Thiosocius teredinicola: one gene and its partner. Each later gene encodes a partner of the first gene's protein in a complex. Links are inferred from orthologs where the notes say so. Each region holds a gene or a part of one and is shown on either strand. Other genes may lie near its edges.

Region 1 (5,978 bases):
TTGGATCAGACTTCATCGCTGCTCAGAATCGGCCGCTCGCGCTTTTCGGCTTCGGCTTCGGCTTCGGCTTCGGCTTCGGCTTCGGCTTCGGCTTCGGCTTCGGCTTCGGCTTCGGCTTCGGCTTCGGCTTCGGCTTCGGCTTCGGCTTCGGCTTCGGCTTCGGCTTCGGCTTCGGCTTCGGCTTCGGCTTCGGCTTCGGCTTCGGCTTCGGCTTCGGCTTCGGCTTCGGCTTCGGCTTCGGCTTCGGCTTCGGCTTCGGCTTCGGCTTCGGCTTCGGCTTCGGCTTCGGCTTCGGCTTCGGCTTCGGCTTCGGCTTCGGCTTCGGCTTCGGCTTCGGCTTCGGCTTCGGCTTCGGCTTCGGCTTCGGCTTCGGCTTCGGCTTCGGCTTCGGCTTCGGCTTCGGCTTCGGCTTCGGCTTCGGCTTCGGCTTCGGCTTCGGCTTCGGCTTCGGCTTCGGCTTCGGCTTCGGCTTCGGCAAGTGTGTCCTCGGTCGCTTCTGCGTCAAGCGACTCGCCATCGCCCTCAGCGCCTTCTGCACCCTCTTCGCCCGCCTTGTCCGGATCGCTCAGATCCAGCTCGCGATTGATCTCGTCGAGATCGCGCAACTCGGCCAACGTCGGCAGTTCGTCCAACGACTTCAGGCCGAAGTAGTCGAGGAACTCCCGGGTGGTGCTGTACAGCGATGGTTTGCCGGGTACATCGCGATGCCCAACAACACGCACCCACTCGCGTTCGAGCAGCGTCTTCATGATGTTGGTGCTGACCGACACACCTCGGATGTCTTCGATCTCGCCACGTGTGATCGGCTGTCGGTAGGCGACCAGCGCGAGCGTTTCCATCAGCGCACGCGAATAACGCGCCGGCTTTTCTTCCCACAGACGCGACACCCACGGCGAACAGTCGGCGCGCACCTGGATGCGCCAGCCGCTGGAGACCTCGGCCACCTCGATACCGCGACCTTCATAGTCCTGCGCCAACGTTTCGAGCGCCTCGCGCAGCTCTTTCTTTTCCGGACACTCGATCTCGGTGAACAGCGTCTGCAATGCGTCCAACGACAAGGGCCGACCGGCGGCGAGCAATGCCGCCTCGACGATATTCTTTAACTCAGGTGCAGCCATTAGCGTGCCTTCACATGGATCGGTGCAAACGACTCGGCCTGCACCAATTCAATCAACTGTTGTTTGATCAGTTCGAGTACCGCCATGAAGGTCACGACCACGCCCTGGCGGCCTTCGCTGATATCGAACAGATCGGTGAACTGGGTGAACCGCTCGGCGTTGACCGATTCGAGTACGCGGCTCATACGCTCGCGCAGCGACAAGGGTTCACGCGCGACATGGTGACTGCTGAACATGTCCGCGCGGTGCAGCACATCTTTGAGTGCCAGCAGCACCTCTTTGAGGTCGACTTCCGGCGGGTCCTGGTCGATGTGCTTGTGCGGCACCTCGACCACCACGGGGAACACGTCACGCCCCAGTTGCGGCAGTGCCTCGATATCTTCGGCCGCCTGTTTGAAGCGCTCGTACTCCTGCAGCCGGCGAATCAGCTCGGCGCGCGGATCGTGCTCTTCTTCTTCGTCGGCCGGTGGGCGCGGCAGCAACATGCGCGACTTGATCTCTGCCAGCATTGCCGCCATCACCAGGTACTCGGCAGCGAGTTCGAGACGCAGATCCTGCATCAACTCGATGTATTCCATGTACTGCTTGGTGATATCGGCAATCGGAATATCGAGGATGTCGAGGTTCTGCCGCCGGATCAGGTACAGCAGCAGATCGAGCGGGCCTTCGAACGCATCGAGAAACACCTCGAGCGCGTCGGGCGGAATGTAGAGGTCTTTGGGCAGGTTGTACTGCGGCTGCCCCTGCACGACGGCAAAGGGCATCTCTTCCTGCTGCGGGGTTTTGACGGCTTCGGCTTGTGGCTCGCTCAATGCAGGGCTATCCGTTGTTGTCAGTAGTCGAGCGACATCGCGTGTCGGACTTCGTCCATCGTCTCGCGCGCCACTTCACGCGCCCGTTCGCAACCCTCGTTGATGATGTTGCGCACCAGGTCGGGTTGCTCGGCGTATTCCTTGGCGCGTTCCTGCATCGGTTTGAGTTCGGCGAGCACGGCATCGATCACCGGCTGCTTGCATTCGATGCAGCCGATGCCGGCCGACTTGCAGCCCTGCTGAACCCATTCCTGCACACCTTGATCCGAATACACCTCGTGGAACTGCCACACAGGGCAGTTGGCCGGATCGCCCGGATCGGTACGCCGCACGCGCGCCGGATCGGTCGGCATGGTGCGCAGGCTCTTCTCGACGTCTTCGGGCAGGGCATCCAACGGTATGGTGTTGCCGTAGGACTTGGACATCTTCTGCCCGTCCAGGCCCGGCATCTTCGACGCCTTGGTCAGCAGCGGCTGCGGCTCGGGCAGGATTACCTTGCCACCGCCTTCGAGGTAGCCGAACAGACGGTCGCGATCGGCGATGCCGATATTCTGTTGCGATTCGAGCAAGGCGCGCGCTGCTTCGAGTGCCGCTTCGTCGCCCTGCTCCTGGTAGGAACGCCGATAGCCGGCATACAGCTTGGCGTTCTTCTTGCCCATCTTCTTGATCGCCTGCTCTGCCTTCTCTTCGAAGTCGGGTTCGCGGCCATAGATGTGGTTGAAACGGCGCGCCACCTCGCGCGTGAGTTCGACGTGCACCACCTGGTCTTCACCGACCGGCACCAGGCCGGCGCGATACACCAGGATGTCGGCCGACTGCAGCAGCGGGTAGCCCAGAAAGCCGTAGGTCGACAGGTCTTTCTCTTTGAGCTTTTCCTGCTGGTCTTTGTAGGTCGGCACACGCTCGAGCCAACCCAGCGGCGTGATCATCGACAGCAGCAGGTGCAGCTCCGCATGCTCGGGCACCCGCGACTGCACGAACAGCGTCGCTTCGCCCGGGTTGACGCCGGCGGCCAGCCAGTCGACCACCATGTCCCAGGTGGCCTGCGGCACCTTGCTTGGATCGTCATAATCCGTGGTCAATGCATGCCAGTCGGCGACGAAGAAGAAGCACTGGTACTCGTGCTGCAACTCGACCCAGTTGCGCAAAACCCCATGATAGTGACCCAGGTGCAAACGCCCGGTCGGGCGCATCCCGGATAGAACGCGTGCGTGTTGCGCAGCTACGGCAGCCAATTGATTACTCCACTCAAGACGGGACCGGCAGTATACCCAAGACGACGTCGCTGCCGGGCAGCAATCCGACCACGGCGACCACCATCGGCCACAGCAGCTGTCCCAGCACCTTGGTGACCAGCAATCCTATCAGGATGAACATCCCAAAAGGTTCGATCCGCGCGTACATTTTCGACAATTCGGCCGGCAGTAGCCCGGTCATGATGCGCCCGCCGTCGAGCGGCGGAATCGGCAGCAGGTTCAGCACCATCAGCATGACGTTGACGATCACGCCGGCGATGCCCATCAACAGTAACGGCAGCGCCACGGCGTGCATCGTGTGCAGCAGGTTGTGCGCCAGCAGCAACAGCAGCGACCAGGCGACCGCCATCAGGAAATTTACGCCGGGACCGGCGGCCGCGACGATCGCCATGTCACGCTTCGGCGAGTTGAGGCGCTCGGGTACGACCGGTACCGGCTTGGCCCAGCCAATCACGAAGCCGGTGAAGCTCAGCATCAGCAGCGGCACCAGCACGGTGCCGATCGGATCGATATGCGCCAGCGGATTGAAGGTGATCCGGCCGAGTTTGCGCGCCGTCGGGTCGCCCAGGCGGTCGGCCATCCAGCCGTGTGCGGCCTCGTGAACGGTGACGGCAAAGATCAGCGGCAACGCCCAGACCGCGATCCACTGCACGAGGGATAATTCTTCCATGGCCGCGATTATATCGCTGCGTTGTGCCGCTGGCGCGCCTGCATGGGTCGCTTAGCCCGAACATTTCACCAGCCGAACAACGCCATTGTTTTAAGTATCTGGAGCGGCAAGGATTTCCTTGAATCGTGATGCGAACGCCACATTTACAGTTTGTACCCGGCGTCGTTCTATTCGGATTCCTGCGGTTTCTCGCTCGCTGCGGCTTGGCTTTCAATCAAGCCATAGCGACGGCTATGACCTTTCGCTCCAAGCCGGCGCCTCAACGGCTGCGAAACGCGCCAGTTCTGCGAATACTGGTGAAGTGTTCGGGCTAGTCGGTGAACAGCGACACATCGCCCAGTCCGGCGCGCAGCACCTTGGGCGGGTCTTCGTGCAGATCGATCACGCTGGTCGGCTCATAGCCGCAGTAGCCGCCGTCGATGATCAGATCGACCGCATGGCCGAGGGTATCGCGCATCTCGTACGGGTCCATCATCGGCATGTCTTCGCCCGGCAGGATCAGCGTGCTGCTGAGCAGCGGCTCGTTGAGGTCGTCGAGCAGCGCCAGGGCCACCCGGTTGTCCGGGATGCGCACGCCGATCGTCTTGCGCTTGGCGTGCATCAGCCGCTTGGGAACCTGCTTCGTCGCCTGCAGGATGAAGGTGTACGGACCCGGCGTCAGATTCTTGATCAGGCGGTGGGCCTGGTTGTCCATCTTGGTGTAGGCCGAGAGCTCGGACAGGCTGCGTCCGATCAGCGTGAAATTGTGCTGTTCGTCGAGACGCCGGATCTGACGAATACGATCCATCGCCGTCTTGTCGCCGATCTGGCAGCCGATGGCATAACTGGAATCGGTCGGATAGATCACCACCCCGCCGTCGCGCACGATGTCCGCGGCATGACGAATCAACCGCGCCTGAGGGTTCTCAGGGTGGATCTGAAAAAACTGAGACATCTTAAATCAATGGCTTATCAGCCAATCCTTCCAAATTGGTTTACATCCCTGCGGTAGCTCGGGCAATCGACCGAGCTCGATCCAGGGCTGTTCCGGTCCGTGGTAATCGGAACCGGCGGATGCCAGCAAACCAAAATCACGCGCATGGTGCGCCATCGTGAAGTAGTCGTCCTTGCTATGACTCCCCGAGACGACCTCAAGCGCCGCGCCGCCGACCTCGACGAATTCGCCGATCAGCCGCCGCAGCTTGGTTCGCGTAAGGGGGTATCGCGCCGGGTGTGCGATTACCGCTTGCCCACCCGAAAGCCGAATCCAGCGCACCGCATCCTCGAGTTCGGCCCATTCGCCCGGCACATAGCCCGGCTTGCCGTTCACCAGGTACTTTTTGAACACCGCGCGCACATCGCTGGCGTGGCCATTATCCACCAGAAATCGTGCGAAATGGGTGCGACTGATCAAACGACCGTTGGATAGTGCGCGTGCGCCCTCGAACGCACCGTCGATGCCCTTGGCGGCCAGGCGCCGACCGATCTCTTCAGCGCGCCAATCGCGAAACTCGCGCAAACCTGCCAGGCCGCCGTTCAAGCGCTCGTCGTCCGCGGCCACGTTCAGACCAACAATGTGAATGGTCAGTGATTGCCAGGTGACCGAGATCTCGACACCCGGCACGAAACCGATGCCGACCTCGCGCGCCGCGTCGGCAGCCTCTGCGACACCCTCGAGCGTGTCGTGATCGGTCAGGGCCATCACCTCCACACCCCCGGCCTGGGCGCGGCAGATCAGCTCGCGCGGCGTCAGCGTGCCGTCGGAGGCGGTGGAATGGGCATGTAAATCAAATGAACTGGGCATAGCGCCGATTTTACAGGAACACCCGCGCCGCCGTTCGCCGACAAAGGCCGTGGTAATCGGCGCTATGCACCCTGTGCGATCAACTGTGCGTGCTACACTTCCGCGCCATGAAAGTCCCGCCGGTCGACCTTTCCCACCTTCGAGAACGCTATCGCGAACTGGCCACGCGAGTGCACGAGTTATGGGAATCGTCCAACCTCGCCCACGACGACGTCGACACCCCGGAACTGTTGCGCGACGCGATGTCGCAGCTGATCGACATGCTGCGGCTGATCGGTACCGACGAGTCGCCGGCCGACAGCGCCGAGATCAACACGGTGGGTGAATACGGCCTGCACT
Region 2 (4,817 bases), 410 kb from region 1 along the record:
CAGCGATTTGAGCTCGACGCAGCGCTCGGCCGGGACATATTCGAGGTGCAGAGTCGCGAAGTCCGGCTGGCCGGTTTTGGGGCACAGGCAGGTGAACTCGGGCATGCGGATACGGATGGTGTAGTCGCGCTCCGGGCGCGGGTTGTCGAAGGTCTCCAGTTCTTTACTGGGTCGGGTGGACATGATGATTCCTGGTATTGGTTCGCAAATTGCCGCGGATTATACGTGACCACCTGCTGCCGGGGGCAGGAAAATGCCCGTGCTTTTCTTGGAAAACCGTTGTTTTTCATGCGGATGAAGCCAGTTATCGGCACCGTTTTCGCACCGGTGTTTGTTGCTTGTGTCGGCGCCGATCCATCCTGTATCTTTGCCCGCCATGCGTCTGGAAAAAATAAAACTGGCGGGCTTCAAATCCTTTGTCGACCCGACCACCGTACTATTCCCCAGTAACCTCGTTGGCATCGTCGGACCGAACGGCTGCGGCAAGTCGAACGTGATCGATGCCGTGCGCTGGGTCATGGGTGAGAGCTCGGCCAAAATGCTGCGCGGCGAGTCGATGGCGGATGTCATCTTCAACGGCTCGAGCAGCCGCAAGCCGGTCGGCACCGCAACCATCGAACTGGTGTTCGACAACTCGGACGGTAGCGCCGGCGGTCAGTACGCGCAGTACGCCGAGATCTCGGTCAAGCGCCAGGTGTCGCGCGACGGTCAATCGTTGTATTTCCTCAACGGCGTGCGTTGCCGCCGTCGCGACATCACCGACCTGTTTCTCGGTACGGGACTCGGGCCGCGCAGCTATTCGATCATCGAGCAGGGCATGATCTCGCGCATCATCGAGGCGCGCCCGGAAGATCTGCGTGTCTACCTCGAGGAGGCGGCCGGCATCTCCAAGTACAAGGAGCGCCGCCGCGAGACCGAAAACCGCATTTCGCACACCCGCGAGAACCTCGAACGCCTCGACGACCTGCGCGAAGAGGTGCAGAAACAACTGCGCCATCTCGAGCGCCAGTCGGCGACTGCGCAGAAGTACAAATCGTACCGCGAAGAGGAACGGCGGGTTCGCGCCGAGCTGCTGGTGCTGCGTCTCGACGAGATGCTCGGTGATATCGAAAAGCGCGACCGTACGATCGCCGAACAGGAAAACAAGCTCGAGGCGGCCATCGCCAATCAGCGCAATCTCGAGGCGCAAATCGAGGAGCAGCGGGCGGCGCATTCCGAGTCGAACGATGCCTTCAACGAGATCCAGGGCCGTTACTACGCGATCGGCTCGGAGATTGCGCGCCTCGAAGAATCGATCCAATACGCGCGTGAGGCGCGTCGCCAGCAAGAGGCAGATCTCGAGCAGGCACGTCGCTCCTTGCAACAGGCGATGTCGCTGAGCGAGCAGGACAGCAGCAAACTCGCGCAACTTGCCGGCGAACTCGAGCGCGACCAGCCGATGCTCGAAGAGTCGCGTGCGCGGGCCGACGAAACCGCACAGCAGTTGCAGGAAGCCGAGGCCGCGATGCAGTCCTGGCAGAACGACTGGGACAGTTTCAACCAGCGGGCCAATGAGCCGGCGCAGCAGGCGCAGGTCGAACGTACCCGCATCAACCACCTCGAACAGCAAGAGGTGCAGATCAAGCGCCGTCTCGCGCGCGTCGACGAAGAGCGTCAGAACCTGTCCGACGTGTCGCTGCAGGCCGAGATCACTGAACTGTTGCGCCGCGAATCCGAAGGCGAAGCCGGGTTGGGCACGCTGCGTCAGCAGGTTGAGATGCGCGTGCAATCGATTGCCGAGTTGCGTGAACGCAACCAGCAGTCGCAGGAAGAACTGGCCGCCTCGCGCTCAGAGTTGGAGACGCTCAAGGGACGCCTCGCCTCGTTGCATGCACTGCAGCAGGCGGCGCGCGGCGAAGGTGACAAAGACGTCGCTGACTGGCTGCGCAACCAGGGGCTCGACCAGGCACAGCGGCTGCTGGAACGTTTGCAGGTGTCGGATCGTTGGCAGCAGGCGGTCGAGGTGGTGTTGGCTGAGCAGCTGCAGGCGGTCATGGTCGATCGCGTCGACGCATCGGCGGCGCAGCTCGCGCAACTCGATAGCGGTGTGCTGACGCTGTTCGAGGCCAACGGCGACAATGTTGCCGCCAAGCCGGGTACGCTGGCCGAAGTGGCCCAGGGCCCCGGTCCCCTGGTGCATCTGCTCAATGCCATCTATGTCGCCGACAGTCTCGACGAGGCATTGTCGCGGCGTGGCCAGCTCAATCCGGGCGAGAGCCTGGTGACGCCCGACGGCATCCGTGTCGGTCGCGGCTGGGTCAGCCTGCAGCGTGGCAGCGATGCGCAGGCCGGCGTGCTGGCGCGCGAACAGGAGATTCGCGATCTGCAGCAACGCCAGGAAGAACTCGAACCGCGTGTTCACGAACTGGCCGACCAACTGGCGCTCGATCGCGAGGCCCTGGTCGAGGCCGAGCAGGCGCGTGAGACACAGCAGCGTGAACTCGAAGCCGCGCAACGCGTGGTGTCCGAGGTGCGCGCACTGCTGAGCGGCAAACAGGCGCGCGCAGAGCAGATCCGGCACCGACTCGAAGGGTTGGAGAGCGACGCCGAAGAACTGCGTCAGCAGATCGAGCAGGGTAACAGCGACATGGAGGAGGCGCGTAGCCGCCTGCATGCAGCGCTGGCCTCGATAGAAGACCTCGGCAACCAGCGCGATCAGTACGTGGCCAAGCGCGACGAGCTGCGCGGCGTGCTCGACCATGCGCGCAGTGCGGCGAGCGAGGCGCGCAACAAGGTGCACGAGATTGCCCTGCGCGTCGAATCGATGCGCACCTCGGAAGACTCGTTGCGTAACGGCATCGACCGCATGCAGCAACAGCTCGAGCAACTGCAACAGCGTTGCGGCGATCTCGAGACCAGCCTCGACTCCAGCAAGGCGCCGATCGGCGAACAACAGGCGAAACTCGAGAGCCAGTTGCAGGAACGTTCAGGCGTCGAGACGCAACTGACCGAGGCGCGCAAGCATCTGGAAGCGATCGACCATCAGCTGCGCGAACACGATCAATCACGTCACCAGGTCGAGCAGCGCGTGCAGGACGAGCGCTCACGCCTCGATCAGGCCCGCATGGCACGCCAAGAGATAATGGTACGCAGCAAAACGCTCGAAGAGCAGCTCGCTGAGACCGGCTTTGAGCGTGCCCAGCTGCACGAAGAGATGGCCGAAGAGGCGAGCGTGCAGGCCTGGCAGCAACGCGCTGAAGAACTGGCGAATCGCATCCAGCGGCTCGGGCCGATCAACCTGGCGGCGATCGACGAGTTCAAGGAACAGAGCGAGCGTATGGCCTATCTCGACAGCCAGCACGAAGACGTCAGTAAATCGCTGGCGACGCTCGAAGAGGCGATTCGCAAAATCGACCGCGAGACGCGCACGCGTTTCAAAGAAACCTTCGACCGTGTCGACAGCGGGTTCAAAGAGCTGTTTCCGAAACTGTTCGGTGGCGGTCATGCCTACCTGGAACTGACCGGCGAAGACCTGCTCGACACCGGCGTGACCGTTATGGCCCGCCCGCCCGGCAAGCGCAACAGCAGCATTCACCTGTTGTCCGGCGGTGAGAAGGCATTGACCGCGGTGGCACTGGTGTTCGCGATCTTCCGCCTGAATCCGGCACCGTTCTGTATGCTCGACGAGGTTGATGCGCCGCTGGATGACGCCAACGTCGGTCGTTACTCGTCGCTGGTCAAGGAAATGTCCGAGCACGTACAGTTCATATTCATCACCCATAACAAGGTCACGATGGAGATCGCCAATCAACTCAGCGGGGTTACGATGCATGAACCCGGCGTGTCGCGATTGGTCTCAGTCGATGTGGAAGAAGCGGCGGCGCTTGCCGCGGTTTAAGGGTGCGTACCGGCCGAATCCGACATTCGGTCGATTGGAGTTGTTCGACGGCAAATAGCGATGGATCCAGATCTCGTTAGACTCATACTTATCGTCTTCGGTGTCCTGCTGGTGGTGGGCATCTATCTTTGGGATCGCTACAAGCACGCCATGCCGCACAAACGCATGGCGCGCGACGTTGCTCGCGGCGACGATTACCAGGGTGGGGAAGAATCCGCCCGGGGATCGCGTGCCGAACCGACGCTGGATGATGACGACGTCGACGACTACAGCGACTACGACGACGATCCCGACGAGGTGCTTGGCCTCAAACCCAAACAGCAGCCACCCGTGGCGTCCGCCAAGGACGAACCGGAAACCGTGATATCGCGGTTGGCGCAGGCCGAGATGCCGTTGGGCAATGAGAGCCGGCCGCAAACCGCAGCGCAGCCGCAACCCGAGCCGCAACAAAAACCGGCAACTCAGGCCGAACCCGAAAAGCCGAAAGCCGCGCCGCGCAACCCGAACAAACGTGCGGCGTCGACACTCGATCCCGATCCGGTCGATGTGGGTGACTGGTCTGCGTCGCGCAACGATGATCCGCAATTCTCGATGGATCTGAACTTCGATGCACATGGCGACAACGACTACCTGCACACCGACCCGGCGCTGGCCGATGAGGTCGAACGCAAGATTGTCGTAATCAACCTGAAGGCCAAGAACGGTAGTTTCAGTGGCAGCGCCATCGAACGCGCATGCCAGCAGAACGGCATGCAGATCGGAGATATGTCGATCTACCATCGGTACGACGGCAACAGCGACCGTGTCATGTTCAGCATGGCGAGCATGGTCGAGCCGGGTACCTTCCCGGCCGACGACATGGCGAATTTCAGCACGCCCGGCCTGTCGATGTTCACCCAGTTGCCCGGCGTGCGCGACGGCGTCGAGATCTACGAGGCCA

What was found.
Region 2: the proteins of B1781_RS13800 (region 1) and smc are in contact, whole or in part, in a crystal structure (PDB 3ZGX), measured with the Bacillus subtilis proteins. The link is inferred for Thiosocius teredinicola from one-to-one orthologs.

The regions. Positions count from the first base shown.
Region 1 is NZ_CP019936.1:2,897,526-2,903,503, forward strand. What follows is about bases 1-2,725. They hold B1781_RS13800 (segregation and condensation protein A), read right to left. Parts: upstream 1,883-2,725; coding sequence 1,118-1,882; downstream 1-1,117. Other genes in these bases: rluB (23S rRNA pseudouridine(2605) synthase RluB), read right to left, coding at 1-16; scpB (SMC-Scp complex subunit ScpB), read right to left, coding at 6-1,118; B1781_RS13805 (tryptophan--tRNA ligase), read right to left, coding at 1,951-2,725. Also shown: more of B1781_RS13805, read right to left, coding at 2,726-3,165; B1781_RS13810 (site-2 protease family protein), read right to left, coding at 3,179-3,856; B1781_RS13815 (L-threonylcarbamoyladenylate synthase), read right to left, coding at 4,167-4,790; B1781_RS13820 (PHP domain-containing protein), read right to left, coding at 4,797-5,639; B1781_RS13825 (hypothetical protein), read left to right, coding at 5,747-5,978. UniProt on the Bacillus subtilis protein: Participates in chromosomal partition during cell division. May act via the formation of a condensin-like complex containing Smc and ScpB that pull DNA away from mid-cell into both cell halves.
Region 2 is NZ_CP019936.1:3,309,776-3,314,592, reverse strand. Bases 1-4,077 are described here. They hold smc (chromosome segregation protein SMC), read left to right. Parts: upstream 1-376; coding sequence 377-3,877; downstream 3,878-4,077. Other genes in these bases: zipA (cell division protein ZipA), read left to right, coding at 3,938-4,077; queF (preQ(1) synthase), read right to left, coding at 1-183. Outside these bases: more of zipA, read left to right, coding at 4,078-4,817. UniProt on the Bacillus subtilis protein: Required for chromosome condensation and partitioning.